Regions from separate parts of the Pantoea sp. Lu_F5_004 genome, predicted to be linked through region 3. Evidence: riboswitches for the same ligand, from Rfam matches in the RefSeq annotation. Region 3 holds a riboswitch; each other region holds the start of a gene.
What was found. Region 3 has a riboswitch for thiamine pyrophosphate ahead of thiM (hydroxyethylthiazole kinase). Riboswitches for the same ligand answer to the same signal wherever they lie in the genome.

Region 1 (2,262 bases), 1.6 Mb from region 3:
CGGGACATAACGCAGCAGCACGCCAGCGTGGATAGTGAAGTAATCGACACCCTGTTCCGCCTGCTCAAGCAGCGTATCGCGGAATATTTCCCAGTTCAGCGCCTCGGCCACGCCATTCACTTTTTCCAGTGCCTGATAAATCGGCACTGTACCGATTGGCACCGGGCTGTTTCGCAAAATCCATTCGCGCGTTTCATGAATATAACGACCGGTAGAGAGATCCATCACCGTATCGGCACCCCAGCGAGTCGACCAGACCAGTTTTTCCACCTCTTCCTCAATAGAAGAGGTCACCGCCGAGTTACCGATGTTGGCGTTGACCTTAACCAGAAAGTTGCGGCCAATGATCATCGGCTCCGATTCAGGGTGATTGATATTGGCAGGGATGATGGCGCGTCCGGCAGCGACCTCCTGACGCACAAACTCGGGCGTGATACTGGCTGGCAGATGCGCGCCAAAACTGTGGCCGGGATGCTGTTGCAGCAATACCTCACTGCGGATTCGCTCACGGCCCATGTTTTCCCGCAGTGCGATAAATTCCATTTCCGGGGTGATGATCCCCTGACGGGCATAGTGCAATTGCGTGACGCAGCAGCCTGCGCGGGCACGGCGCGGTGTCGGGAGTTGATCGAAGCGCAGATGATCCAGTCCCTCGTCAGCCAGCCGCTGCTGGGTATAACCCGAGCTGTTCTGTTCGAGAAATTCGCTGTCGTCGCGTTCAGCAATCCAGCGGGCGCGCAGCTTTTCCAGGCCACGATGAACATCGATCTGTGCTGCGGGATCGCCATAGGCACCCGCCGTGTCATAGACCGGTACCGCTTCGTTCTGCTCATAGAGAGGCTGTTCTTTGCTGCCGCCGATGTGGGTCGGGTTTAGCACGATTTCACGCATGGGAACGCGGATATCCTCGCGGCTGCCGGTAATCCAGATGCGGCGGGACTGGGGAAATGCACTACCGCTTTGCAGGGAATCGATAAATTCCTGCGCCTGGGCACGCTGTTCACGACGGGTTGTTTTTTGGTCAGACATAGCAATCTTCCTGTTAAGGGGGAACGATGCTTGTCCGGAGTTCGGAAGGAGTAACCGTATAGACAGCGTAAGCATGCTGGCATACAGAGAATATTTACTCTTGTTCCCTTCGCAGGTTCTAACCTGATCAGGTTCCGCGGATCCCGAATTAACGGTCTCAGCCCAACTGGGCACTCCGACAAGAAGCTGTTTTTACGCTGGTGTCTGATAACAGTGCCAGGCGTAAAAACCTTATATTTCAAAGCAAAAATAAAAAAGGTTCTTTGGAGCACTCTCCTCAGAACCTGTTCAGCATAAAAGGGCTACGGGATAATCTCAACCCCTTTGCCGGAGATGATGATTAAGCCGGACGCGCGATATGGCTGTCATTGGCTACCGGCGGGGGGACAAGCTGGTTGTCCCATGCCAGCTGAATCAGCTTATCTTCCAGCGTAAAGCGTGCTTCCAGCACTTCACCCACTTCGGAGAGTGCCTGCTGGAAGGTCATGCAGTTCTCGTCGTCGATCGCCTGCTGCAGGTGGCCGTCATACAGCTGCATCAGACGCTCAGTATTGGCTTCCAGCGGTGGATAGATCTGTGCGGCGGCAATCATCGGGCTGTCGCCACTCATTTCACTGATCACGCGTTCATAGATACTGAAGTGACCCGCAGAAAGATAATCGACCAGACCGTGACAGAAGTTGTCCAGAGCCTGCTCATCAAGACGCGTCAGCGCCTCTTTGTTTGGTTTAAGTCCGACCAGGTGATAATAGGTCACCAGTAGCTGACGACGGGCTTCAAGCCACGAATCGACCAGTTCATTACTGCCACCTACGCGTTCAGCCAGGACGTCTAACTGGTTAAGCATATCTAACTCCATGTGAGTTATAGTTGTTTATCTACACACTTAACATCAGGACTTCAGCGTGCGAGTTGACGCTAAGGATGACGAAATAAATGCAATGCGAAATCTCAAGCGTAGACGCTGGATGGTGGATTGTCAGCCATGAACAGAAACTTTGGTTGCCACAAGGTGATTTACCCCACGGAAACGCCGAAAAATTTGGTTTGACCGGCAGTAAAGCCCGGACCATCGGTGAGTGGCAGGGCGAAAAAGTCTGGCTGATTTGTGAGCCGCGTTCTGCCGATATGTTCTCAGTACGACAGCTGATCGATCAGGATGTGGCGCTGTTTCAGCTGGTGGGGCGCGGTGTGCAACTGGCAGAATTCTACCGTTCTCATCGCTGGTGCGGC
Region 2 (2,262 bases), on a different replicon from region 3:
CAGTTACTACGCCTCACGTTGCGCCTCGGCAGAGATGAACGAGCAGAACAGTAGTGCCGCCAATGTGGTGAAATCGCTCACCAATCCCCATGTACCGCGCAGTGAGTGGGGCTGGGGCATCGATCCGCTCGGCTTACGCATCACCATGAATATGATGTATGACCGCTATCAGAAGCCGCTGTTTCTGGTGGAGAATGGCCTGGGTGCGCGCGATGAGATCGAATCCAATGGCGAGATCAACGATGATTACCGCATCAGCTATCTGCGCGAACATATCCGCGCCATGGGTGACGCAATAGAGGATGGCGTGCCAGTGATGGGTTATACCAGCTGGGGCTGTATCGATCTGGTTGCCGCCTCAACGGGTGAAATGAGCAAGCGTTACGGATTTGTCTATGTTGACCGCGACGACCTGGGTAACGGTACGCTGGCGCGCACGCGGAAGAAATCGTTCTGGTGGTACAAAAAAGTCATTGCCAGTAATGGCGCAGATCTTGAGTGACAACGTCACTTAAAATCTGTCGTCATGCTGTTACTGGCGCGACAAAAACGCCGGAACAGCACGCTTATTTGTACCGTTGTACTCTGGCAGTAATTATCGTATAACCAATGTCTCCGAGGGGTGTCCTGTAATGGGCTGAGATGGCGCAAGCCGAACCCTTTGAACCTGATCTGGGTCATGCCAGCGAAGGGACGGGTCGGCAGATTTTCTGCGTCATCTCCTGCAATATTCCCTGTTCCAGACCGTATGCCCGGATCTCCCTGTTACTGGAGATCCTATGTCACATCCGCTTTTCGACACCGGCTTTTATGGTCGTCTGCGCCAGCAGGCGGGCGGCCAATGGCACGCCTATATCGGGCACGAGTTTGTGCGGCAACTCGGTCAGGGCACCCTGCCACCCGCGGCCTTTCGCCACTATCTCACTCAGGATTATCTCTTTCTGCTGCACTTCGCCCGTGCCTGGGGCCTGCTGATCAGCAAACTCTCTGAGCCAGACGCATTACGCCGCGCGACGGCATCGCTTAACGCCATCGTCAGCGAACTGCCGCTTCACCAGGCGTACTGCCAGCAATGGGGCATCAGTGAGGCGGCAAAGGCGAGCGAACCCGAGGCAGTGGAAACGCTCAACTACACCCGCTACGTGCTTGACGTGGGTCACACCGGGGATGCGCTGGAACTGCTGACCGCGCTGATGCCGTGCGTTGCCGGTTATGCTGAAACTGGCCTGACACTACTGCATGACCCCGCGACCCGCTTTGAGGGGAATCCTTACGCAGCATGGATAGAAAATTACGGCAACGAAGCGTATCTGGCTGGCGTTCGCTCCTCACTTTCACTGTTTGAAACCCAGGCCCGGCAGCGCGCCGGTGAACATCGGTTTCACCCGCTGGCGGAGATCTTCACCACCGCGACCCGGCTGGAAGCCGCTTTCTGGCAGATGGGTCTCAACCATGCAGCCGCCCAGCGGAGCAGCTCATGAACCTGCCGTGCAGTCCGGTGCCGCCAGGCATTTCAATTCGCCAGCTCAGCCTGAATTATGGCCAGCAGCCACTCTTCAGCCAGCTTGATCTGGAGATCGCGGGCGGTGCTTTTACCGCTTTACTGGGTGCCAGCGGCGTCGGAAAAAGCAGCCTGATGCGGGTCATTGCTGGTCTGACGCCACCCTGTGCCGGTCAGGTCAGCGGCAGCGACGGCCTGCCGCTGACCGGACGCATCGCCTGGATGGGGCAACAGGATCTGCTCTATCCGTGGCTCACGGTTGAACAAAATGTCTGCCTCGCCAGTCGCCTGAAAGGTGAAAGGGCCGATCGCGACTGGGCGCAGCATCTGCTGATGCGGGTAGGTCTTAGCCACTCTGCGAACGCGCGACCCGCGACACTTTCCGGCGGAATGCGTCAGCGCGCCGCGCTGGCCCGCACCCTCTACACCCGTCAGCCGGTTGTGCTGATGGATGAGCCCTTCTCCGCACTGGATGCCCTCACTCGCGCTCAGATTCAGACGCTGGCTGCAGAAGTGCTGGTCGGACACACCGTGCTGCTGATTACCCATGACGCCGCCGAAGCCTGTCGGCTCAGTCACTACGTGCTGATGATTGGTTCTGCGGGAATTGAAACCTGCCCGCCTCTGCCGGGCCAGCCACCAAGGGCTGCAGACGACATACAGGTATTGCAGAGTCAGGCCGCATTGCTGAAGCAGCTGAGCAGGATAGCGGGATGAGATTACACAAAGGTTTTGCCGGTCTTCACCGTGGAGTGATGCTG
Region 3 (2,262 bases):
CTGTTAAACACCAGCACCAGCGCCACCGGGGGCAGGGCTTCTGGTCCCAGCAGTACCGTGGCCACTGGGATCCCCAGCATCACGTTATTGGAAAAGATGCCGCCCAGCGCAAAAACCGACGCCGCTACGCCATCCAGATTAAACAGCCTTGTTGCCAGCAGTCGCCCCACGATAAACACCAGCAGGCAACTGCCGAAAAAGGCCAGCAACAGGCGCGCATCCACCGGCGGACTTTGCGAGAAGGTGCTCATCACCCGAAACAGCATGCAGGGCAGGGCAACGTTAAACACAAAGCGGTTCATCCCTTCGCTGATGCTGGCGGGCCATTTCCCGAGGCGCGTGAGGCAGTACCCCAGCAGGATCAGGATAAACAGCGGGGCTGACAGGTAAATTTGATGGCTTAAGCTTTCAAACAGCAGTGGCATAAAGAGAGTCTGGTCAGACGATGATTAGTTACCAGACTAACAAATTGCTAACTAACTGTTAACCTGAACTGTGTCCGGAATGACCGTAGCCGGGACGCTAACCTAACCAGCGGCGCGCCTGGTGATCGCTGATGTCGCGATAATAGACCCGGTGAATAATTTCGCCACAGCCTGTGCAGCGGGCGGAAATATAGGTGGAGAGGTACTGTCTGCCATTGGGTGCCACGGCACCCTTGCGTTCAATATTAATATCCTGCCATCGATGGCGGTGTGGAATAAGCGCTAAAAATCGCATCATACATCCTGAATAGTATGAAGTTCCGCTTCAGGAGTTTTCTAACCCCATGAAATAAAGTGTTTTTTACGATGATGCTGCAAGCAGGTTAATTATTATGGGGTAACCAGAGTCACTGCGGGAAATATTACCCATCCGGGTAATAAGCGGGACTACCTATAAAAAGGTATCTCGTTAACCCGCAGCATTAAGCCTTTTTTTGCACCCTCAGGCGTTGATCGGGATCATGTGAATTGTTTCAGCTCCGATTATTTCCCCGGCGGGAGTCGCTTGCTTTCGCTGCGCGGCTTGCCTATGCTGCAAGCCGTAACACGACTCGGGGTGCCGCTTTCCACACGGAAAGGGCTGAGAAAAACCCGCTGACCTGAACTGGATAATGCCAGCGTAGGGAAGTCTGATGCCTGACCGCATTCGCCTTCTTGTTCGCCGGTTGGGAGCTACGATGACACATCAATCTCAACACCTTTCTGCCGCGCACTTCGCGCCCATTCTGCACGCTTTCCGCCGCCAGTCACCACTGGTGCACTGTATGACCAATGACGTGGTCCAGAACTTCACCGCCAACGTGTTGCTGGCACTCCATGCCTCACCGGCGATGGTGATCGATGCCGCTGAGGCCGCCCAGTTCAGTAGCATGGCCGATGCACTGCTGATTAACGTGGGCACCTTAACCCGCGAGCGCCAGCAGGCGATGCAGGCTGCCGTCACCGCGGCTAATCAGGCGGGCACGCCCTGGACACTCGATCCGGTTGCCGTCGGCGCACTGACGCTGCGCAGTGACTTCTGCCAGCAATTGTTAAGCCAGCAACCGGCGGTAATTCGGGGTAATGCGTCAGAGATTCTGGCGCTGGCACAACAGGCCAGCGGCGGACGCGGTGTCGACACGCTGCATCAGGCGGATGCAGCACTCGGTGCGGGCCGGCAGCTCGCGAAAACCTGGAGCACGCTGGTAATCGTCACCGGTGAAGTGGACTACGCCACCGATGGTCAGCGACTCCTTGCTATACAAGGTGGAAACACCTTAATGACACGGGTAGTCGGGACCGGCTGCGCCCTCTCGGCAGTGGTGGCGGGGTTCAGTTCTCTGCCAGGCGATCGGCTCATGAATGTCGCGGCCGCCTGTCAGGTGATGGCGCTGGCGGGTGAAAAGGCGGCGGCACAGGCTGCCGGACCCGGCAGCTTTGCCACAGCGTTTATAGATGCACTCTGGACGCTGGAGGATAATCATGAAGCGTATTAACGCTCTGACGATTGCGGGTACCGATCCCAGCGGCGGCGCTGGTATTCAGGCCGATCTGAAAACCTTCTCGGCTCTGGGAGCCTATGGCACCAGCGTCATTACCGCGCTGGTGGCACAGAACACCTGCGGCGTGCAGTCGGTTTATCGCATTACGCCTGACTTTGTTGCCGCCCAGCTTGATTCAGTGCTCAGTGATGTGCGCATCGACAGTGCAAAAATTGGCATGCTGTCAGAAACGGCTATCGTGGAGCAGGTTGCGGAACGGCTGATGCGTGCGGCAATCCCGTTTGTTGTGCTGGACA

Region 1: another riboswitch for thiamine pyrophosphate. It lies ahead of thiC (phosphomethylpyrimidine synthase ThiC); the one in region 3 lies ahead of thiM (hydroxyethylthiazole kinase).
Region 2: another riboswitch for thiamine pyrophosphate. It lies ahead of ACR8BN_RS19440 (TenA family protein); the one in region 3 lies ahead of thiM (hydroxyethylthiazole kinase).

What each region holds. Positions count from the first base shown of each region.
Region 1 is NZ_CP194946.1:3,894,723-3,896,984, reverse strand. Features, by position in the region: gene thiC (phosphomethylpyrimidine synthase ThiC) at 1-1,029, opposite strand, end outside; TPP riboswitch at 1,117-1,217, opposite strand; gene ACR8BN_RS18055 (Rsd/AlgQ family anti-sigma factor) at 1,370-1,876, opposite strand; gene nudC (NAD(+) diphosphatase) at 1,966-2,262, shown strand, end outside.
Region 2 is NZ_CP194947.1:96,610-98,871, reverse strand. Features, by position in the region: gene ACR8BN_RS19445 (6-phospho-beta-glucosidase) at 1-502, shown strand, start outside; TPP riboswitch at 609-711, shown strand; gene ACR8BN_RS19440 (TenA family protein) at 780-1,481, shown strand; gene ACR8BN_RS19435 (ABC transporter ATP-binding protein) at 1,478-2,218, shown strand; gene ACR8BN_RS19430 (ABC transporter permease) at 2,215-2,262, shown strand, end outside.
Region 3 is NZ_CP194946.1:1,444,155-1,446,416, forward strand. Features, by position in the region: gene ACR8BN_RS06715 (AEC family transporter) at 1-425, opposite strand, end outside; gene ACR8BN_RS06720 (hypothetical protein) at 523-720, opposite strand; TPP riboswitch at 1,028-1,128, shown strand; gene thiM (hydroxyethylthiazole kinase) at 1,163-1,960, shown strand; gene thiD (bifunctional hydroxymethylpyrimidine kinase/phosphomethylpyrimidine kinase) at 1,947-2,262, shown strand, end outside.